Regions from separate parts of the Streptomyces sp. NPDC008150 genome, predicted to be linked through region 2. Evidence: riboswitches for the same ligand, from Rfam matches in the RefSeq annotation. Region 2 holds a riboswitch; each other region holds the start of a gene.
The links. Region 2 has a riboswitch for cyclic di-AMP ahead of ACFZA0_RS12135 (transglycosylase family protein). Riboswitches for the same ligand answer to the same signal wherever they lie in the genome.
Positions count from the first base shown of each region.

Region 1: another riboswitch for cyclic di-AMP. It lies ahead of ACFZA0_RS27150 (peptidoglycan DD-metalloendopeptidase family protein); the one in region 2 lies ahead of ACFZA0_RS12135 (transglycosylase family protein).
Region 3: another riboswitch for cyclic di-AMP. It lies ahead of ACFZA0_RS22840 (NlpC/P60 family protein); the one in region 2 lies ahead of ACFZA0_RS12135 (transglycosylase family protein).
Region 4: another riboswitch for cyclic di-AMP. It lies ahead of ACFZA0_RS24285 (peptidoglycan DD-metalloendopeptidase family protein); the one in region 2 lies ahead of ACFZA0_RS12135 (transglycosylase family protein).

Region 1 covers NZ_JBIBHJ010000012.1:185,338-190,850, forward strand. Annotated here, with positions in the region: gene ACFZA0_RS27135 (GNAT family N-acetyltransferase) at 1-1,073, opposite strand, end outside; gene ACFZA0_RS27140 (HPr family phosphocarrier protein) at 1,180-1,461, shown strand; gene ACFZA0_RS27145 (FCD domain-containing protein) at 1,749-2,444, opposite strand; gene ACFZA0_RS27150 (peptidoglycan DD-metalloendopeptidase family protein) at 2,656-3,408, opposite strand; cyclic di-AMP (ydaO/yuaA leader) riboswitch at 3,422-3,601, opposite strand; gene ACFZA0_RS27155 (insulinase family protein) at 3,839-5,239, opposite strand; gene ACFZA0_RS27160 (insulinase family protein) at 5,236-5,513, opposite strand, start outside.
Region 2 covers NZ_JBIBHJ010000004.1:81,796-87,308, reverse strand. Annotated here, with positions in the region: gene ACFZA0_RS12145 (cytochrome P450) at 1-379, shown strand, start outside; gene ACFZA0_RS12140 (transglycosylase family protein) at 580-1,743, shown strand; cyclic di-AMP (ydaO/yuaA leader) riboswitch at 1,941-2,140, shown strand; gene ACFZA0_RS12135 (transglycosylase family protein) at 2,145-2,876, shown strand; gene eno (phosphopyruvate hydratase) at 3,421-4,707, shown strand; gene ACFZA0_RS12125 (septum formation initiator family protein) at 4,868-5,344, shown strand; gene ACFZA0_RS12120 (DUF501 domain-containing protein) at 5,425-5,513, shown strand, end outside.
Region 3 covers NZ_JBIBHJ010000009.1:180,613-186,125, forward strand. Annotated here, with positions in the region: gene ACFZA0_RS22830 (NlpC/P60 family protein) at 1-231, opposite strand, end outside; gene ACFZA0_RS22835 (hypothetical protein) at 674-1,027, shown strand; gene ACFZA0_RS22840 (NlpC/P60 family protein) at 1,077-2,195, opposite strand; cyclic di-AMP (ydaO/yuaA leader) riboswitch at 2,203-2,358, opposite strand; gene ACFZA0_RS22845 (glucose 1-dehydrogenase) at 2,713-3,537, opposite strand; gene ACFZA0_RS22850 (helix-turn-helix domain-containing protein) at 3,624-4,475, shown strand; gene pcrA (DNA helicase PcrA) at 4,557-5,513, shown strand, end outside.
Region 4 covers NZ_JBIBHJ010000010.1:184,828-190,340, forward strand. Annotated here, with positions in the region: gene ACFZA0_RS24275 (DUF6126 family protein) at 1-68, shown strand, start outside; gene ACFZA0_RS24280 (tyrosine-protein phosphatase) at 91-888, opposite strand; cyclic di-AMP (ydaO/yuaA leader) riboswitch at 1,314-1,475, shown strand; gene ACFZA0_RS24285 (peptidoglycan DD-metalloendopeptidase family protein) at 1,478-2,374, shown strand; gene ACFZA0_RS24290 (GDSL-type esterase/lipase family protein) at 2,645-3,430, shown strand; gene ACFZA0_RS24295 (MBL fold metallo-hydrolase) at 3,614-4,876, shown strand; gene ACFZA0_RS24300 (ATP-binding protein) at 5,482-5,513, shown strand, end outside.

The DNA.
Region 1 (5,513 bases), on a different contig from region 2:
GCGAGGGAGGCGTTGAGCCGGACCTCGGGCGAGGTGTTGACGACGCCGAAGGCGTTGGGGCCGATGATCCGCATGCCGTACGTCCGTGCCTGGCGCACCAGTTCGCGCTGGCGCTCGCGTCCCTCGGGGCCGCTCTCCGCGTATCCGGCGGAGACCACCACGAGGCCCTGCACGCCGTGTTCGCCGCACTCGGTGACGACGTCGGGGACCTGCGCCGCGGGCACGGCGACGACCGCGAGGTCGACGGGGTCCGCGATGTCGCGCACGGAGCGGTGCGCGGGGACGCCGGGGAGGCCGTCGAGTTCCTTGTCGCCCTCGGGCAGCGCGCTGTTGACGGCGTAGAGGCTGCCGGTGAAGCCGGCGTCCCGGATGTTGCCGAGCAGGCCGCGGCCGACACCGCCGGGGCGGCGGCCGACGCCGACGACGGCGACGGAGCCGGGGGCGAGCAGCCTGCGCACCGAACGGGCCTCGGCGCGCTGCTCGCGGGCGCGCTGCACGGCGAGCGAGCGGTCGGTGGGTTCGAGGTCGAACTCCAGGCGGACCACACCGTCCTCGAAGCTGCGCTTCTGGGTGTAGCCGGCGTCCGTGAACACCTTGATCATCTTGGTGTTGGCGGGCAGCACCTCGGCGGCGAAGCGGCGGATGCCGCGCTCGCGGGCGACGGCGGCGACGTGTTCGAGCAGGGCGGACGCGACGCCGCGGCCCTGGTGCGCGTCCTGCACGAGGAAGGCGACCTCGGCCTCGTCGGCGGGCGCGGAGGCGGGCATGCCGCGGGCATCGATGCGGTCGTAGCGCACGGTCGCGATGAACTCGCCGCCCACGGTGGCCGCGAGGCCGACCCGGTCCACGAAGTCGTGGTGGGTGAAGCGCCGGACGTCCTTGGCGGAGAGCCGGGGGTAGGGCGCGAAGAAGCGGAAGTACTTCGACTCGTCGGAGACCTGTTCGTAGAAGCTGACCAGGCGGTCCGCGTCGTCGACGGTGATGGGCCGGACCCGCGCGGTGCCGCCGTCGCGCAGCACGACGTCGGCCTCCCAGTGGGCGGGGTACTCGTGCCGGTCCGACGAGCTCAGCATGGGCCCAGGGTACGGCTCGCGGCGGACGGTGGCGCGAGGCAGGCTGTGCAGGACACATGTGGAAGACTGGTCTAGACAACTTGGGACACCTGAAGGGCAGCAACACATGGCTGAGCGCCGCGTCAACGTCGGCTGGACCGAGGGCCTCCACGCCCGCCCCGCCTCCATCTTCGTCCGGGCGACCATGGCCACGGGCGTGCCCGTGACGATCGCCAAGGCGGACACCGCCCCCGTCAACGCCGCCTCCATGCTCGCCGTGCTCGGTCTCGGCGCCCAGGGCGGCGAGGAGATCGTCCTCGCGTCGGACGCCGAGGGCGCGGACGCCGCCCTGGACCGCCTGGCCAAGCTGGTCGCCGAGGGCCTCGAGGAACTCCCCGAGACCGTCTGAGCCGACCGCCGCACGGACACCGCGCGTGGCCGTCACCCGGGCCGGGTGACGGCCACGCGTGCGTCGTGGCGCGGGGGTCCGGGACACCGCGGCCGGGCCGTCGTCGCGCGGAATGCGGCGCAATACCGGAGGCATGCGGGACGGCAACGCGGGCATGCGGGGACATTAGGCGCGGCCCGGTTCACGAACCCGCCCGGCACGCGGCCGGTGAATTCCGCGAGACATCGCAAAAAGGGCGCACGGAATTCACTCCCGCCGTTTATCCCTCTTTGTATACGGCCCTCTTGTTAATTGCCCTGGCCCGAAATGTTTACGGGAGGTTGCGAAGTCCTCACACGGTCGGCGCGCTCGGCCCCGCCCGGAAACCGCAGCCGGTGGGCCGCGCTCACCCGCTCGGCGTGCAGCGCGGTGACCGCCCGCGCGCGCTCGCTGTCGCCGCGCGCCACCGCGTCGACGATCGCACCGTGCTCGGCCCAGGACTCCACGGGGCTGGCCGGCGGGTCCACCGCGTACATCCAGGCGACCTTGTGCCGCAGCTGCGACAGCACCGAGGTCAGGGCCTGGCTGCCGCAGGCCTGGGCGAGCGTCTCGTGGAACCAGCCCCCCAGGGAGCGCAGGTCGTCGCTGTTGCCCCTCCTGGCGCGCTCCTGGCCCAGTCTGACCAGTCCGCGCAGCACCTTCAGATGGGCCTCCGTGCGGCGCTGGGCCGCCCGCGCCGCGCCCAGCGGCTCCAGGAGCAGCCGCATCTCCAGGAGGTCGGCGGCCTCCTGCTCGGTGGGTTCCGCGACGCACGCGCCCGCGTGCCGCCGGGTGACCACGAAGCCCTCGGCCTCCAGGGTCCGCAGGGCCTCGCGCACGGGGACGCGGGAAACGCCGTAGCGGCGCGCCAGGAGTTCCTCGGTGAGCCGGCTGCCCCGCTCGTAGACACCGGCGATGATGTCGTCCCGGATCGCCGTGCACACCGAGTGTGCCGGAATGCGCATGACCGACCTCCGCCTTAATCCCCGTGAAACGTCGACGATTGACGTGTGTTCAGTGACTCTATTGCAGGCGGCCGGAATTTCCGACGGGGGGTCGGAATCCATGGATATTTTTTGGACAGCGTGACCGTGAAACACCGAATGCCCCGGCGCGATGCGCCGGGGCACGGGGAAACGGAACCGGTGTTCGGAGGGGGACCGCCCGGCGGTGCGGTCAGACGTCCAGGCCGTGCGAGCGGAGGTAGCCCACCGGGTCGACGTCGGAGCCGTACTCGGCGGTGGTGCGCGCCTCGAAGTGGAGGTGGGGTCCGGTGGTGTTGCCGGTCGCGCCGGACAGGCCGATCACGTCGCCGGGGGTGACCTTCTGGCCGACCGACACCCCGATGGACGACAGGTGCCCGTACTGCGTGTACATGCCGTCGCTCATGCGGATGACGATCTGGTTGCCGTAGGCGCCGCCCCAGCCGGTCTGGACGACGGTGCCCGAGCCCACCGCGTGCACGGAGGTGCCGCTCGCGGCGTGGAAGTCGACGCCGGTGTGCGCGCCGGAGGACCACAGGGAGCCGCCGGTCCGGTAGCCGGTGGAGACGTACGAGCCGGTGATCGGCAGGACGTAGGTGTTCAGGCGCTTGCGCTCGGCGGCGCGGGCCGCGCGGACCTTGGCGGCGTGCGCCTGTTCCGCGCGGGCGGCCGCCTCCTTGCGGGCCGCCGCCTCGGCCACCTTCTCCTCCGCGGCCTGCCGCTGGGCGGCGGCCTGCGCGTCGACCTGGTCGGCGAGCGAGCTGCCGAGGGTGACGATGGGGAGGAGTCCGGTCGGGCCGGCGGAGGGTTCTGCTGCGAGTGCCGGGGCGGCGAGGGTGCCGACGACGCCTGTCGTGGCGAGGGCCGCGACGCCCGCCATGCGGGCGCTGCCGCGTCTGACGCGGCTCGTACGGCGGTGCTTCCCGGTGGCGTGGGTGAACGCCATGGTGATGGGCGGTCCTTTCCTTCCCTCTCGCCTACCGGGTTAGCTGACGGGTTCGGAGCAGGAAGGTCTCCTACGGACTTCCGCACGGCGTGCGCGCGGTCGACCGATTCACCCCAGGGACTGCGTGTTCGCACACGCGCGGGTCCCCGGCTCCCCTGGCTCGCGCCGTACGGGGACTCGGCGATGACTGTCCGGTGCCGCGGTCGCGGCGCACTGCTCTGACGGACAGCCGCGCCGACGCTAATCGGGACAACTTTCCATCCTCAAACCGAACGGGGCTTTTGTAGCGCATGCCACAGTCCAGACGGGCCGACTCTCTGCCAATTCGGGCATAAGGAAACCCCGGTGACGCTCGCGTCACCGGGGCACCTCGCGCGCCTGCCGCCCGAACTCCGGCCGGGCCGCGCCCCGCCGGAGTCCGGACCGGGGGCTATTCCGCCGAAACGACCGTCACCGGGCCGATGTTGAGCGCCTCGACGGGCTCCTTGATCTGGGCGGCGTCGCCGACGAGGACCGTCACCAGCCGGTCCACCGGGAACGCGTTGACGACCGCGGCGGTGGCCTCCACCGTTCCCGTACCGGCGAGTTGGCGGTACAGGGTCGCCTGGTAGTCGTCGGGCAGGTACTGCTCGACCTGGTCGGCCAGCGTGCCCGCCACGGCCGCCGCCGTCTCGTACTTGAGCGGGGCCACGCCCACCAGGTTCTGCACGGCGACGTCCCGCTCGGCGTCGGTGAGACCCTCGGCGGCCAGCGTGCGCAGCACCTTGAACAGGTCGTCCAGTGCCGGGCCCGTGTTGGGGGTGTCGACGGAACCGCTGATGGCGAGCATCGCGGCGCCCGTCGGACCGCCGGGCGCGGGCGGCGCGGAGCGCAGCACCTGGCCGAACGCCCGCACGCCGTACGTGTAGCCCTTCTCCTCGCGCAGCACGCGGTCCAGGCGGGAGGTGAGGGTGCCGCCGAGGCAGTACGTGCCGAGCACCTGGGCCGGCCACACGCTCTCGTGCCGGTCCGGGCCGGTGCGCCCGATGAGGAGCTGCGTCTGGACGGCGCCGGGCCGGTCGACGATGACCACACGGCCGGTGTCGTCGGCGGTGATCGGTGCCACGGGCAGCGGTTCGGCCGTGGAGCCGGTCCACTCGCCGAGGGTGTCGCCGAGCAGCGCGTCGAGGTCGACGCCCGTGAGGTCGCCGACGACGACGGCGGTGGCCGTGGCGGGGCGCACGTGCTTCTCGTAGAACGCGCGGACGGCCGCCGCGTCGATGGCCTCGACCGTCTCCTCGGTGCCCTGGCGCGGGCGCGACATGCGCACGCCGGCCGGGAAGAGCTGCCGGGACAGCTCCTTGGCGGCGCGCCGGGAGGGGCTCGCCATCTCGTGCGGAATCTCGTCGAGGCGGTTGCGGACGAGCCGCTCGATCTCGCTGTCCGCGAACGCCGGTGCGCGCAGGGCGTCGGCGAGCAGTCCGAGGGCCTTCTCCAGCCGGGAGACCGGGACTTCGAGGGAGAGCCGGACGCCCGGGTGGTCGGCGTGCGCGTCCAACGTGGCGCCGCAGCGCTCCAGTTCGGCCGCGAACTCCTCGGCGGAGTGCTTGTCGGTGCCCTCCGAGAACGCGCGCGCCATGATCGTGGCGATGCCGTCCAGGCCCGCCGGTTCCGCGTCGAGCGGCGCGTCGAGCAGGACCTCGACGGCGACGATCTGCTGTCCGGGCCGGTCGCAGCTCAGCAGGGTCAGGCCGCTGCCGAGGCGGCCGCGCTCGGGGGCCGGGAAGGCCCACAGCGTGGGCTCGCCCGCCTGCGGCCGGGGGTGGAACTCCATTGTGGCGAGCTCGGTCACTTGGCCGCCTCCTCGTTGTCGTCGCTGCCGTTGTCGCTGTCGTCGGCACCGTCGTCGGATGTGATCGGCTCGTAGACGAGCACCGCGCGGTTGTCGGGGCGCAGGCGCGCGGCGGCGGCCTCGCGGACCTCCTCAGCGCTCACGTCGAGCACCCGGCCCACCGCGGTCAGCGCGAGCTGCGGGTCGCCGAACAGCACGGCGTAGCGGCACAGTTCGTCGGCGCGGCCGGCGACCGTGCCGAGCCGGTCGAGCCACTCGCGCTCCAACTGGGCCT
Region 2 (5,513 bases):
GGCCACCTGGCGGTTCGCGACGGAGGAACTGACCATGGGCGGGCAGCGAATCGGGGCCGGCGACCCCGTCCTGGTGGTGCTGGCCGCGGCCGACCGCGACCCGGAGCGGTTCCGCGACCCGGATGTGCTGGATCTCTCCCGGCGCGACAACCAGCACCTCGGGTACGGGCACGGAATCCACTACTGCGTGGGCGCCCCGCTGGCCCGGCTGGAGGGGCAGTTCGCTCTCGCCACGCTGCTCACCCGCCTCCCCGACCTGCGACTGGGCGTGGAACGCGAGGAGTTGAGGTGGCGCGGGGGGCTCATCATGCGCGGACTGCGCACCCTCCCGGTGGAGTTCACCCCGGCGGCCCCGGGAGCCCCGTCCGACCGGAAGTGACACTCCCTCAACTATGTGACCTTCATGTGATCCTCGCGGCATGAACTTGTGACAAGTGATGGCCTGCCTATAACTTCACGAATCGGCGCGGTACCCGGTCCGTCCGGCCCGCCGGCCAACGCTGTCTCGCGAAAGGTCTCCGCATGCTCTCCGGGAACGGTCGTCACCGTCGGCCCCGTCAGGCTCCGGCCATCCTTGTCGTGGCCGGAGTGACCGGCTCCGCCGTAGCCCTTCCGCTGTTCGCGGCGACCGGGGCGAGCGCCGCCACCCAGACGTCCGCGACCACCGCGGGCGTCACCTGGGACCGGGTCGCCGAGTGCGAGAGCGGCGGCGAATGGGCCTCCGACCCGGGCAACGGGTACTACGGCGGGCTCCAGTTGACGCAGGACGACTGGGAGAACTACGGCGGTCTCGACTACGCCGGCAGCGCCGACGAGGCCACGCGCGCCCAGCAGATAGCCGTGGCCGAGAAGATCCTCGCCGACCGCGGCCCCACCGCGTGGCCCGCGTGCGGACCGCTGTCCGGGCTGACGAAGCAGACCGGCGCCACGAGCACCACGAGCGGTACGTCGACCGACGACGCGGCGGGCTCGACGGCCACGGGCGACACGGACAGTTCGGACGGATCGGGCACGAAGGACTCGACGGGGTCGACGAGTTCGCCGGGCTCCTCCGGCGCGAGCGACTCCGCGGGCTCCTCCGGCGCGGACGGCTCGGGGCCGCTGGACGGGATCGTGCCCTCGGACGGCTCCTCGGACACCGCGGACCCCTCGGCGTCCACCGACCCCTCCGCCGCGGACGGTTCGACCGACTCCCCGTCCGGGACCACGACGCCCTCGGGGTCGCCCTCGGCCTCCTCGTCCACGCCGTCCCGGACGCCCTCGTCCCCGCTCGGCGGCTCCACGCCCTCCGCGTCGACCCCCGACTCGCTGTCGGCCGGCCGGGCGGTCGGCGGGCACGCCGTCCCGGGCGGTACGGGAGTGACGTCGAGCGGCGACGACAGTGCCGACAATTCGGACGAACTGGCCAATGCCTATGCGGCGGCGCGCGATTCGGGCAGCTCCGCGCTCGTCGACACGAGCGTCGGGCGCCACCGCGGCGGCAGCGCGAACGAGGCCGCCACGGCCACCAAGGCGGCCGCCCGGGACGCCTCGGCGGGCCGTCACGCCTCGCGCGGCGCCGGGGACACGCGCGCCGCGCTGGGCGACACCTACACCGTGCGCGCCGGGGACAGCATCGAGTCCATCGCCGACTCCCTTGACGTCAAGGGCGGGTGGGCCGCGCTGTACTCCGCGAACAAGAAGGAGATCGGCTCCGACCCGGACCGCATCGTTCCCGGTCAGACCCTTGATCTCAGTAGCTAATCGGGCGAAAACCAACGGGAGTTCGCGTCACGGTTCGCGGTCTAATGTCCCTTTTGGTGAAAGTGTGGGATGAGTCTCAGAAGCCCTGATCGTCTTTGAAATTCCCCGGATCGCATGTCTACGGTCATCACCGCTCGCCAACGCGGGCCCCGGTCGCCGCAACGCCGAATCCTGCCAGCGGCCCCCCGGGAACAGTCGTCGCGCAAGCGCCGTAGGCAGGAGCGGGGGACCCAAGGTAAGTGCCGTACCCGGCAGTTGAGACGCGAGTCGAGACCGCCGGGGACGGCTTGGGGTGAAGCCGCGCGTCGTCGTCGCACCACGGACGGGGACGCGTGGCCGGGCAACTCAACCGGCCCGAACCCGACAGCTCACCTCGCAGGCGTCGGTGAGGGGATCTCTCCATGCTGCTTTCCAGCAAGGGCAAGCACCGTCGCCCGTCCAAGGCCACCCGTGCCGTCGCCATCGCCGGCGTCGCCGGTGTCGCCGTCGCCGCGCCGCTGATGGCCGCCGGCAACGCCTCCGCCGCCACCGAGTCCCAGTGGGACACCGTCGCCTCGTGCGAGTCGGGCGGCAACTGGTCGATCAACACCGGCAACGGTTACTACGGCGGCCTGCAGTTCTCGGCCTCCACCTGGGCCGCCTACGGCGGTACGCAGTACGCGTCCGTCGCCAGCGGTGCCAGCAAGGCGCAGCAGATCGCCGTCGCCGAGAAGGTCCTCGCGGCCCAGGGCAAGGGTGCCTGGCCGACCTGCGGCACCGGCCTGACCGGCGCCTCCTACGACGGCGCCGCCGCCTCCAGCGGCTCGTCGTCGTCCTCGGGCTCCTCCTCGTCGTCGGGCGGCTCGTCGTCGTCCTCGTCGTCGTCCTCCGGCAGCACCGCCACCGGCACCTCGGAGCGCTCGGGCGACACGCAGGCCTCCCGCTCGCAGGACCGCCCGACCGTCACCACGACCACCGGCAAGAAGGTCAAGAAGGGTGACGGCGAGTACAAGGTCGTCAAGGGGGACACCCTCAGCTCCATCGCCCAGAAGCACCACGTGAACGGCGGCTGGAAGAAGGTGTTCAAGCTCAACAAGGACATCGTCGACAACGCCGACGTGATCTACCCGGGCCAGCAGCTCCACCTCAAGTAGGCGGTCACCCGCGGCAGTTCGTCCCCGACGGGCTCCGCGTGAGGTGAACCGGGCGGCCGGCCGACGGCCGCCGGGCCGCGACGCCCCACCGTCGCGCCCCGCGAGCGCGGCCGCCGCCCGGTACACGGCAGAACCACAGCGTCCTCACACGCTCGTCCCGCACCCTGGGGCGAACGTGAGGACCTTCCCCCCGTCCCCACGGGCTCCCCGCCCGGGTGCGTGTTCCCCCGTACGCACCCGGGCGGGGATTTTGCTGTCCGGAAGACACGCGCGCACCCGCGCCCGCGCGCGAGCGGAATCAAACGGGGCCGGAGCGCCGGGGGTGAGGGAATGTCACCGCGCGCGCCCCGTCCCGTCGCCCACGCGCCCCCGCGAAGTTCCGCGTTTTCCATCCCCCCTTTGTTCCGTCCATGAACAATGTGTACCGTCAGTCCGTCCACGGGGCGGTCGGTCGGCTGGCCGAAGCCCCGGGGACGGTTAGGCTCTAGTCGCGAGGCCAAGCGCCGAGCGCCCCGCACACTCAAGCGTCACATCCACGAAGGAGATGCTCGTGCCGTCCATCGACGTCGTCGTAGCCCGGGAAATCCTGGACTCCCGAGGCAACCCCACGGTCGAGGTCGAGGTCGGCCTCGACGACGGCAGCACCGGCCGTGCCGCCGTTCCGTCCGGTGCCTCCACCGGTGCCTTCGAGGCCATCGAGCTCCGCGACGGTGACCCCAACCGCTACCAGGGCAAGGGTGTCGAGAAGGCCGTCCTCGCCGTCATCGAGCAGATCGGCCCGGAGCTCGTCGGCTACGACGCCACCGAGCAGCGCCTGATCGACCAGGCGATGTTCGACTTGGACGCCACCGACAACAAGGGCTCGCTGGGCGCCAACGCCATCCTCGGCGTCTCGCTCGCCGTCGCGCACGCCGCGTCCGAGGCCAGCGACCTCCCGCTCTTCCGCTACCTGGGCGGCCCGAACGCGCACCTGCTGCCGGTGCCGATGATGAACATCCTGAACGGCGGGTCGCACGCCGACTCGAACGTCGACATCCAGGAGTTCATGATCGCCCCGATCGGCGCGGAGTCCTTCTCCGAGGCGCTGCGCTGGGGCACGGAGGTCTACCACACCCTCAAGTCCGTCCTGAAGTCGAAGGGCCTGTCCACCGGCCTCGGCGACGAGGGCGGCTTCGCCCCGAACCTCGGCTCGAACCGCGACGCCCTCGACCTCATCCTCGAGGCCGTCAAGCAGGCCGGTTACGTCCCCGGTGAGCAGATCGCCCTGGCACTCGACGTCGCCGCCTCCGAGTTCTACAAGGACGGCAAGTACACGTTCGAGGGCAAGGAGCGCTCCGCCGCCGAGATGACGGAGTACTACGAGGAGCTCGTCGCGGCGTACCCGCTCGTCTCCATCGAGGACCCGCTGTTCGAGGACGACTGGGCCGGCTGGAAGGTCATCACCGACAAGCTCGGCGAGAAGGTCCAGCTCGTGGGCGACGACCTGTTCGTCACCAACCCGGAGCGCCTGGCCCGCGGCATCGAGGAGGGCGCGGCCAACGCGCTGCTCGTCAAGGTCAACCAGATCGGTTCGCTGACCGAGACCCTCGACGCCGTCGAGCTCGCCCAGCGCAGCGGCTTCAAGTGCATGATGTCGCACCGCTCCGGCGAGACCGAGGACGTCACGATCGCCGACCTCGCCGTCGCCACCAACTGCGGCCAGATCAAGACCGGCGCCCCGGCCCGTTCCGAGCGCGTCGCCAAGTACAACCAGCTGCTGCGCATCGAGGAGATCCTCGACGACGCCGCGGTGTACGCGGGCCGTTCGGCCTTCCCGCGCTTCAAGGGCTGACCCGCCCGGAGCCGGCCCGGCGCGAGCCGGGCCCGCCCGGGGCTTGCCCGGCTCCGCCCGTCGTACGTACGTCCCCGTACTCGGTCCCGTACCGTGTGCGGGGACGTACGCACGTACAAGCACGGAAGCAAGCCAGGCAAGCCACGCGGGAGGCGGACTCATGGCCGTGAAGGACCGGGACCGGTTCTCCACCACGACCAGGATCAGGCTGCTCGGCGAGCAGACCGCGGCCCGGGTCTACCGTTCCCAGACCCGGCGGCAGGCCCGCCGTTCACGGCTCACCGGGCGGGCGGCGCTCCTCGCGCTCGTCCTGTGCTCGCTGATCGTGGCGCTCGCCTACCCGATGCGGCAGTTCGTCTCGCAGCGCGCGGAGATCTCCGACCTGGAACGCCAGCGCGCCGACGCCCGGCAGCGGGTCGAGCAGCTGCGCGACCTGAAGGCCCGCTGGCAGGACGACGCGTACGCGGAGCAGCAGATCCGGCTGCGCCTGCACTACGTGCTGCCGGGCGAGACCGGCTACATCATGACCGCGCCGGGCACGGCGAAGCAGTCGCGCGCCGAGCGGGGCGCCGCCGCCCGCCCCTGGTACGCGAACGTCTGGGACGGCGTCGACAAGTCCGACGCCTCCGCCCGCTGACCGGCCGCCGCCCGCACCGCACCCGCGGCCACCGGCGGCCGACCACCACCGAAGTGACGACGAGAGACAAGACGCACCGCATGCAAACGCCCCCGCCGCCCACCGAGCGCACCGAACCCACCGACGCGGACGTCGAGGCGTTCCGGCAGCAGCTCGGGCGCCCCCCGCG
Region 3 (5,513 bases), on a different contig from region 2:
CGCGTGGTCGGCCTTCTCCTTCGCGCCGTTGTACTTCTCGGTCGCGGCCTCCGCGTCCTGGTACAGCTTGTCCACCTTGGCCTTGACCTGGGCCGCCGTCACCTGGGGCTCCGCCTGTGCCGAACCGTCGAAGGCCGTCGCGGTCGCCGCTCCCGCGAGGGCGATGGTCGCCGCCCTGCGGATCGTGCTGCCGTTCGCTGACCGCCGTCGGGGCTTGCGGTGCGCTGCCACGTGGAGTCCACGTCCTTTCCCGTCCCACTCGACTCGACCGGCCGATCAGCCCCCACGGGCCGCGGTGGCGGGCCCGCGTCCGGCGACGGCAAGTGCAGGGGAGCGGGCCGCCGCCGGACCTTCTCGGCGGTGGTGTCCGGCTGTCGCCCCGGGTGGGGCGGCGGTGAGGAGCCGGTCACCTGGGGCAGGACGCTAGACCGGGGAATCTCGGCCCGGCGACGGACTGTGCGGAAGTGGCGGCAGAGGTCCGGAACGTGACCGTATGTGATCGCCGGTGTCCGGCGCGCCTGTCGACTCCACGCGGGGTGATGACCGATGCGCCGATCCGGACCCGGCGGGAGCGGCGGATTGATATGGCGGGCGCATATACGCGCCACGCGACGGCGTCCGGGCACCGGGGCGGTGTGCGGACCCCGGGAGCCCCCTCACTAGGCTCCGGACCATGGACGTACTCATCCATCTCTTCGTCGCCCTGCACATCATCGGTATCGCGGCCCTGCTCGGGGGCTTCCTGACCCAGATGAAGGCGATGGGCCGCGGCACCGCCCGCTTCGTCCCGGCGATGCTGCACGGCGCCCTCACCATGCTGGTGACCGGGGCGGTCCTCGTCGGCCTCAGCCAGGCCGACGACCACCCCGTCAACAACGTCAAGATCGGCATCAAGCTGGCCGTGCTGATCGTGATCCTGGGCCTCGTCTACGTGAAGCGGGACGACGAGACGGTGGAGAAGGGGCTGTTCGCGGCGGTGGGCGCGCTCACCGTGGCCAACATCTTCATCGCCGTCCTCTGGACCTGATCACGCGGGCCGGTCACCCGCAGGCGACCGGGCCCGCCGCGCGACCGGGTCAGGCCGGCCGCACCACGCTGTGGATGATCGACGAGCCGCCGTAGTAGATGGACTCCTCGCGCACGTACGCGCCGGGCTTCGGGGCGTGGATCATCATGCCGTCGCCGATGTAGATGCCGACGTGGCTGACGTCGCTGTAGAAGAAGATCAGGTCCCCGGGCTGCGCGTCGGCCAGCGAGACCGTCGTGCCGGCGTTGACCTGGTCGGTGGTGACGCGCGGCAGGGTGACGCCGGCGGACCGGTAGGCGGCCTGGGTGAGCCCGGAGCAGTCGTAGGAGCCGGGGCCGGTGGCGCCCCAGACGTACGGCTTGCCGATCTGGGCGCGGGCGAAGGCGATGACCTGCGCGGCCCGCGAGGAGTCCGCCGGGGCGGCGGCCGTGGACGACGACCCGGAGCCCTGCGCGGCCGTCTGCTCGGTGGCCTGCTTCTTCGCGAGCGCCGCGGCCTCCGCGTCGGCCTTCTCCTGCTTCTCCTTCTCGATCTGCGCGAGCCGTGCCTTCTCCTCGGCGTTCAGCTTCGACAGCAGTTCGCGCGCGTCGCCCAGCTTCGTCTGGACGGTCGTCTTGGCCGTCTTCAGGTTCGTCTGCGTCGTGGTCAGCGACTCCAGGCTCTTGGCCGCCTCCGCGCGCTTCTTCATCGTCGCGGCCTGCTCGGTGACGTAGTCGTCGACCGCGCTCTTCTGGCGGCTGGTGAGCCGGTTCATCAACTGGTCCTGGTCGAAATAGCCCTGGGGGGTGTCCGCGAGCAGGAACGTGGTGGTGTCCGTGGCCGTGCCCGAGCGGTACTGGGCCGCGGCGAACGAACCCAGCTCGTCGCGCGCGTCGTTGAGCTTCTGCGTGCGCCTGGCGACGTCGTCCAGGAGCTTGTCCACCTGCTTGCGCTGGGTGGTCGTCTTCTCCTTGGCCGCGTTGTACTTCTCCGTCGCCGACTCGGCCTGCCGGTAGAGGGCGTCGACCTTCTTCTGCACTTCCTCGACGCTCGGCTTGTCGGCGGTGACGGGGGCGGCCTGCGCGGTCTGGGAGAACAGGGCCACCGAGGTGAGGGCGGCCGTGGCCAGCACGGGGGTGCGTATGCCTACGCGCGTTCCCGTCGGGCGCGGCTTGCGGTGCGACGCCACGAGGGCGACTCCTTCCGTGTTCCGCCTACCGGGTTAGCTGTCGGGTTCGGGCGGATGGATCCGGAAGGCTGCCCTACGGCCGGCGCCTCGGCGGAGGCGGACCGATTCACCCCAGGTTCGCGGTGGGTCCCCGGCTCCGGCGGCACGGGGGCGTGAACGGCCCCTGGGACGCGCGGACTCGGCGGGGGCCGTGCGGCCCGGCGACGTTCGCCGGTGGGGGTCGTACGGCCCGACCGAACGGTAACCAACGCGTGCGGCCGCTGTGAAGGTCGGTAGGCGATATGCCCGATACATTTTCGTGACCTGAAACCGCCTGGTCACAGGGTGTGTCCAACTCCTGTCGCGATGAACCCGGTTGGTCCGCCGAAGGGGGGAATCGGCGTTCGCGCCCACTTTGCGGATCTTTCAACGCCCGGGACGGGAGGCCGGGTTGGGAGGCCGGGTCGGGTGAAGCGGCCAACCGGTCTCTCGCGCGCACCCGTTGCCGCCGGCGCACCGCCCGGCGCCGGCCCGTCGCTCAGGCCCTCGCGCCGCCGTCCACCCGGAGCACCGTGCCCGTCACGTAGGAGGCGCGGTCGCTCAGGAGCCAGAGGGCGGCCTCGGCGATCTCGGCCGGTTCGGCGGCCCGGCGCAGCGGGTTCCGGGCGGCGAGCCGGTCGCTCAGCCCCGGGTCCGACTCCTCCCACGTGCGGATCATCCGCGTCCGCGTGTTGCCCGGGGCGACCGCGTTGACGCGGATGCCCTCGGGACCGTAGGTCACGGCCGCCGACTCGGTGAGGCTGTTGACCGCCCGCTTCATCGCTCCGTAGGCGGGCAGCCGGGGGTTCGCCCCCAGGCTGCCGACGCTGGAGTTGTTGACGATCGCCCCCTGTCCGGCGGTGGCCCGCATCACGGCGACCTGGGCGGACATCGCCAGCCAGACGCCCTTCAGGTTCACGGCGTAGAGGTGGTCGAAGTCGGCCTCCGTCACCTCGTCCAGCGGGCGGGGCGGGGTGAAGGCGGCACCGTTGTTGAAGGCCACGTCGAGCCTGCCGTACAGCTCCGCGGCACGGTCCACGGCGGCCCGCACGCCGTCCGGTTCCGCCAGGTCGCACCGGACGTGGTCCGCGGTGCCGCCCGCCGAGCGGATCTCCGCCGTGACCGCCGCGAGCTGCTCCTCGGTCCGGGCCGCGAGCAGGACCCGGGCGCCCTCCCGCGCGAAGAGGCGTGCCGCGGCGGCGCCGATGCCCCGCCCGGCGCCGGTGACGAGGGCGACCTTGCCGGCCAGCAGCCCGGCGGCGGGCGCGGGTCCGGGTGTGGTCGCGGGTGTGGTCGTGGGTGTGGTTGCCGGTGTGCTGTTCATGGGACCGAGCGTGCGCCGGTGGCCCCGGGCTTTCCAGGTACAGGCCGTACCTGGAGGACGCGCACGGCCCCGCGCACACTGGAGATGTGGACAGACGAGAGCTGGCGGCCTTCCTGCGCACCCGGCGCGAGCGGATCACCCCCGCCGACGTCGGGCTCCCTGCCGGGCCCCGGCGCCACACCCCGGGGCTGCGCCGCGAGGAGGTGGCGCAGCTCGCGTACATCTCCACCGAGCACTACACCCGTCTCGAACAGGCGCGCGGGGCGCATCCCTCGCGCGAGGTGCTGGCCGGTCTCGCGCGCGCCCTGCGCCTGACGGACGCCGAGCGCGCCCACCTGCACCACCTGGCCGGCGCGCCCCCGGGCCCGCCGCCCGGCCCGCCGCGCGAGGTGCGGCAGAGCATCCTCGACCTGATGGACCGCCTCCCGAACGCCGCCGCCACAGTGATGTCGGCGACGTACGAGGTACTGGCCTGGAACGACCTCGCCGCCGCCCTCATGGAGGACTTCTCCGCCCTCGTGCCCCGCGACCGCAACTTCCTGCGGCGCGTCCTCCTCGGTCCGCACCGGGACGGCCTCCGGCTGTACGGGGTGTCCGACGCGGACGCGTTCGCCCGTACCGCCGCCCGGCGGCTGCGCGCCGCGGCGGCCCGCTACCCCGAGGACCCCGGGGTCCGGGAACTCGTGGACGGCCTGCTCGCCGGGAGCGACGACTTCGTCCGGCTGTGGAACTCCCACGACGTGTGCGACGAGCACACCCTGCGCAAGACGTTCGCGCACCCGGTGGTCGGCCCGGTCACCGTCAACTGCGACGTCCTCGACATCGCCGACCGCGACCAGCGGCTCGTGATCTACACGGCAGACCCGGGCTCACCGTCCGAGGAGGCGCTGCGGCTGCTGTCCGTCGTCGGCACGCAGCGCATGGACGTTCCCCGCTGAGGGCAGGGCCGCGGACCGCGGGGCCCCGACTTTCCGGGGCGGGCACCGGCTGTCGGTGGGGCGCCCTAGACTCGGAGAGCGATGAGCAGCCTCTTTGACGACAACTTCCTGGCGAACCTCCGGGCCCCGAGCCCGCGCGACGAGGAGCCCCCGCCCCCGCCCGAGGACGAACACGCTCCGGAGCAGGTCCCGGACGATCTGTTCGGCGGGAAGTTCGACGCGCCGCCGGACCGCGACACCCACTACCGGGACGGCGCCCCGCGCCCGGTGCTGGACGCGGCGGCCCTGCTCGACGGGCTGAACGAGAACCAGCGCGCCGCCGTCGTGCACGCGGACACCCCCCTGCTCATCGTGGCCGGGGCCGGTTCCGGCAAGACCCGGGTGCTCACGCACCGCATCGCGTACCTCCTCGGCGAGCGGCACGTGCACCCCGGGCAGATCCTCGCGATCACCTTCACCAACAAGGCCGCGGGCGAGATGAAGGAGCGCGTCGAGCAGCTCGTCGGCCCGCGCGCCAACGCGATGTGGGTGATGACCTTCCACAGCGCGTGCGTGCGCATCCTGCGCCGCGAGAGCAAGAAGCTCGGCTTCACGTCCAGCTTCTCGATCTACGACGCCGCCGACTCCAAGCGCCTGATGGCGCTGGTCTGCCGGGACCTGGACCTCGACCCGAAGCGCTTCCCGCCGAAGTCCTTCAGCGCCAAGGTCTCCAACCTGAAGAACGAGCTGATCGACGAGGAGGACTTCGCCGCGCAGGCCGCCGACGGCTTCGAGAAGTCGGTCGCCCAGGCGTACGCCCTCTACCAGTCCCGGCTGCGCGAGGCGAACGCCCTCGACTTCGACGACCTGATCATGACGACGGTCAACCTGCTGCGCGCCTTCCCCGACGTCGCCGAGCACTACCGCCGCCGCTTCCGGCACGTCCTCGTCGACGAGTACCAGGACACCAACCACGCCCAGTACGCCCTCGTCCGGGAACTCGTCGGTTCCGCGGACGCGGGCCGCGACGAGGACGAGCCGCCGCGCGCGGACGACCTG
Region 4 (5,513 bases), on a different contig from region 2:
TCTACATCGCGGTCGGCCACTTCTTCGCCGGGTTCATCTACCTGCTGTTCTCGGTCGGCGCGAAGTGACGGCGGAACCGGACCGCGGTACTCAGTCCAGCAGCCGCTCGCGCAGCCGCTCCCGGGCCGCCGCGTCCAGGCCGAGGCCCTCCTCCAGGTAGGCGTCGGTGCCGCCCCACGTCCGCTCCACCGTCTCCAGCGCCGCCGTCAGGTACTCGGCGCGCGCGTCGAACAGCGGGCTCAGCAGCTCCATCACCTCGGGCGAGTAGGCATCGGCGGACGTGCCGCTGCGGCGCACCTTGTAGCGCCTGTGCTTGGCGTTCGACTCCAGGTAGTCGGCGAGGATCGCGTCCCGCTCGACCCCGACCGCCAGCAGGGTCACCGCGACGGACAGGCCCGCGCGGTCCTTGCCCGCCGCGCAGTGCATCAGCACCGGCACGCTGTCCTCGGCGATCGCGCGCAGCACCCGGGAGTGCTCGGCCGTGCGGGTCGTCACGATCTCGCGGTAGGACGCGATCATGCGGTTCTCCGCCTTGCCGTCGCCCAGCAGCGAGCGGAGCTGGTCGACGTCGCCCTCGCGGATCATCTTCCAGAACCCGGAGCCGTCCGCCGGGTCGCTCAGCGGCAGGTTCACGTTGCGCACGCCCGGCAGCTCGACGTCCGGGCCCTCCAGGCGGCGGTCGGCCTCGTTGCGGAAGTCGAAGATCGTGTGCAGCCCCAGGGAGCCGAGGAACACCGCGTCCTCCCCGGTCGCGTGCGCCAGGTGACCGCTGCGGAACAGCACGCCGCGGCGCACCGTGCGTCCGTCCGTGGTGGGCAGTCCGCCCACGTCGCGGAAGTTGCGGACGCCTGTCAGCTCGGGTTCGGTCGACGGCACTCGCTGCGTCACGGGGACTCCCTCCATACGGCCCCGGCGGCGCGGCTCCACGTGTCGCCGACGGTGGCGCTCCGACCCTACGACACGGCCCGCCGCCCGCGGGACGGCCCGATTTCCGCACCGGTGCGCGACATCGCCGATGTGTCCGCAATGGTGCATTCGCCCCGAATGAGGCGCAGATAAAGAGGGGTTCACCGGGTCCTGGTGAGGAGCGTCATATTCGTGACCGTCCGTGGCGGGTTCCGCTCTCGGAATTCCGTTGAGTTCCGCGGCAATTGGAAATGCCGCATCCGGCGAAATTGCACACAGGGTCACCGGAATTCCGGGCAAAGGATCAAGAAAGGGCCATGGCGGACAAGGTCGTGCTTGTTTCCGTACGTTCGGTTCGCCTACGTTCACCTCCGATCCGGACGGACGCCCAATCCTGCCGCCGCCCGGAACTCCACACACCCACCCGTGCACGGCAGGAGCGGGGGACCCACAGGCACGACCGCCTGTTCCGGTTCCCGGAACGGCTCGGGGTGAAGCCGCTCTCTCGCGGCCGGGCATCTCCAGCCCGAACCCGACAGCTCGCCCCGCAGGCGCCGGAGAGGAAACAGCCATGCCCGCACAGGGTAAGCACCGCCGTTCGAAGGCCCAGCGCCTCACCCGCACCATCGCCGTCGCCGGCACCACCGGCGGCATGGCGCTCGCCCTGCCGCTGATCGGCGCCGCCGGAGCGCACGCGGCGACGCAGCAGAGCGCCCCCGCGCAGCAGTCCGCCGCGCACGGCGCCACGACCTACACGGTGAAGTCCGGCGACTGGCTCGCGCGGATCGCCGAGCAGCACCACGTCGACGGCGGCTGGAAGAAGCTCTACCAGGACAACCGCGCGGCCGTCGGCTCCGACCCATCGCTGATCCACGCCGGCCTGAAGCTCACGCTCGGCACCGGTTCCGCGACGGCGGGCGCCTCCACCACGGCGACGACCTCCTCGTCGACGGAGTCCAACTCCGCGGCCCAGAAGGCCACTTCCGGCTCGTCCGACGCCACCGCGGCCACGACCTCCACCGACTCCGGCGCGCATGCCGACTCGGCCTCCACGTCCACGGGCTACACCCTCCCCGTGACCGGAGCCACCATCGGCACCGGCTACCACGTCGCCGGCAGCATGTGGTCCAGCGGCTACCACACCGGTGTCGACTTCGTCGTCCCGACCGGCACCAGCGTCAAGGCCATCGCGGCCGGCACGGTCGTCTCCGCCGGCTACGACGGCGCGTACGGCAACGAGGTCGTCATCAAGCACGCCGACGGCAAGTACTCCCAGTACGCCCACATGTCGCAGCTCTCCGTCTCCACGGGGCAGACCGTGACCGAGGGGCAGCAGATCGGCCTGTCGGGCGCCACGGGCAACGTGACCGGCCCGCACATGCACTTCGAGATCCGGACCACGCCGTACTACGGCTCGGACGTCGACCCGGTCGCCTACCTGAGCGAGCACGGGGTCACCGTCGGCTGACGCCGCCGCGGACCGCAGAGGGCCGGACCCCGATCCCGGGGTCCGGCCCTCGGTGCGTCCGCCTTAAGGCAGTGCCCGCGAAGTGTTCGTCCCCGGTGCGCAAATCGTCGCTTCAACGCCCTTGGTGCGAAGGTTATTTCCGAGTTGGGAAACTGTTTACGAGTGGCTTATCTCACCGTTCGTCAACCCCTTCCTACGGTCGCGTAAGTCACATCGGGAGGTGAATCATGGTGCGACGTGGCAAACGATTCGAAGAGTGACAGCAGAGCGGTGATCGGGTCGTACGTGGCGGTGGGGGACAGCTTCACCGAGGGCGTCGGCGACCCCGGTCCCGACGGTTCGTACGTCGGCTGGGCCGACCGGTTCGCGGTGGTGCTCGCCGACCGGCGCCCCGAGGGCGACTTCAAGTACACGAACCTCGCGGTGCGCGGCAAACTGCTCGACCAGATCGTGGCGGACCAGGTGCCGCGGGCCGTCGAACTGGCCCCCGACCTCGTCACGTTCTGCGCGGGCGGCAACGACATCATCCGGCCCGGCACCGACCCGGACGAGGTGGCCGAGCGGTTCGAGGACGCCGTGGCGAAGCTGACCGCCGCCATCGGCACGGTCGTGGTGACGACTGGCTTCGACACCCGCGGTGTCCCGGTGCTCAAGCACCTGCGCGGCAAGATCGCCACGTACAACGGTCACGTCCGCGCGGTGGCCGACCGCTACGGCTGCCCCGTGCTCGACCTCTGGTCGCTCAAGGCGCTCCAGGACCGGCGGGCGTGGGGCGACGACCGGCTCCACCTCTCGCCCGAGGGGCACACCCGGGTGGCGCTGCGGGCCGGCCGGCTCCTCGGCATCGACCTCCCCGCCGACCCCGAGCAGCCCTGGCCGCCGCTGCCGCCGCGCGGCACGCTCGACATCCGCCGCGACGACGTGCAGTGGGCGCGCGAGTTCCTGGTGCCGTGGATCGGCCGCCGGCTGCGCGGGGAGTCCTCCGGGGACCACGTGACGGCCAAGGGCACGCTGTCGCCCGACGACATCAAGACGTGGATCACCAAGGTCGCCTGACGCCGCCGCGGTCTCCCGCCGGACCGTCCCCGTCGTGCCCGCCGCGTCCGCGCGGGCCGCGCACGGTGGGGGACGGCCCGGCGGGAGACCGCGCCCGTGCCGTAGCGTGCCGGTCGAGGGCCGGGCGACCCCTGGGCCGCCCGGCCATAATGGAATACCTGACCGATTCGACCTGGAGGCACCGTGGCCGGTTCCCGTTCATCGAGCTCCGGGCTCCGCGCGCTGCAGCCCGCAGCCTTCGGCGTGGACCCCAGCGGTGAGCGCCTGGCGCGCATCCGCAGATCCCCCCATTTCAAGGACGGCGTCTTCCAGAACCCCGGAGGACCCTCCAGCCTCGGCCCGACCGGGTCGAAGCTCGACCTCGCGAAGACCTACTTCGACCGGGACCTGAAGGCGCGCCGCGCCCCCCGCAGCACCGTCCCCGTGCACCCCACCACCCTCGCGGACCTGGAGAAGCCTCCGGTGAGCGGACTGCGGGTGACCTGGATGGGGCACTCCAGCGTCCTCGTGGAGATCGACGGGCAACGGGTGCTCTTCGACCCGGTGTGGGGCGAGCGGTGCTCCCCGTTCGCGTTCGCCGGCCCCAAGCGGCTGCACCCCGTCCCGGTGCCGCTGGCCTCCCTGGGACCCGTCGACGTCGTCGTGATCTCGCACGACCACTACGACCACCTCGACACCCCGACGATCCGTGAACTGGCGGGCACCGACACCCTGTTCGCGGTGCCGCTCGGTGTCGGCGCGCACCTGGAGCACTGGGGCGTGCCCGCCGACCGGCTGCGCGAACTCGACTGGCACGAGACGACCGAGGTCGGCGGACTCACCCTGACCGCGACGCCCGCGCGCCACTTCTGCGGACGCGGACTGCGCAACACCCAGCACACCCTGTGGGCGTCCTGGGTCGTCGCGGGCCCCGAGCACCGCGTTTACCACAGCGGCGACACCGGCTACTTCGAGGGCTTCCGGGACATCGGCGCCGCGCACGGGCCGTTCGACGCGACGATGATCCAGGTCGGCGCGTACTCCGAGTTCTGGCCCGACATCCACATGACCCCCGACGAGGGCGTCCGCACGCACGTCGACCTCCAGGGCGGCGACGCCGGGGCCGGCGTGCTGCTGCCGATCCACTGGGGGACCTTCAGCCTGGCGCCGCACGCGTGGGAGGAGCCGGGGGAGTGGATGCTCAGGGCGACCCGGGAGGCGGGCGTCACCCTGGCCGCACCCGAGCCCGGGGAGCCGTTCGAACCGGCCGTCGCACCGCCGTCGGCACCCTGGTGGCGCAGCGCGGCGGAGGCGCCCGCCGGCGGCTGGCCGGAGGTGCCGTTGCTGGTGGAGGCGGCCGTCGTGTCCGCGGTGGAGACGGCCGGCGCGCGTTCCGGCGGCGAGGACCCGGGTCCGGTGTCCTCCCGGGGCTCCGAGGAGAGCAGCACCCAGACGGCCGACCAGTAATACGCACCGCACCGCGTCGCCCCGTCCCGCGCCCAACCGCGCGGGACGGGGCGACGCGCGTTTTCGACGTCCGGTGCACGCCCGCGCACGACGTCCCGCGCACGGCATCCCGCGCACGACGCCCGGCGTTCGCAAGTGACCGCGTGTGATCGAAAACGCCTGAGCGGGTTGCGAGTTGGAGCGGTTGACCGAGACGTGCCCTCGCGCTGACGTACGAACTCTCATACCAGAGCGGGACGCTGTGCGGGGGAGTTCGTCAACTGCACATCGCACCTGACACGTCGGCGACTACTGTGAGTCGCCGTTGGTCCACAGAGGGCAGATTTTTCCGCTCCCGCGACCGGCGGCGCGCGATCGTCCGGACACGACGCGCGGACCGTGCTCGCAGCGAGGTTCACCGTTCACACCGAGGGGGTGTCGTCATGGACCGCACCGGGTCCGAACTCCCCGACGGCGCACGCCCCCCGGCGGACGGCGAACCGCCGCGCCGCGCGAAGGCGGCGCGGTCCGGACCCCGTCCGAAGGCGCGCCCCGGGCCGTCCCCACGGCCCCGCCCCGCACGACCCTCCCGCCCCGACGCACCAGCCTCCCGTACGAGGACACCGATGTCCCAGCTCCGCGCACCGGCCGCCCGCGC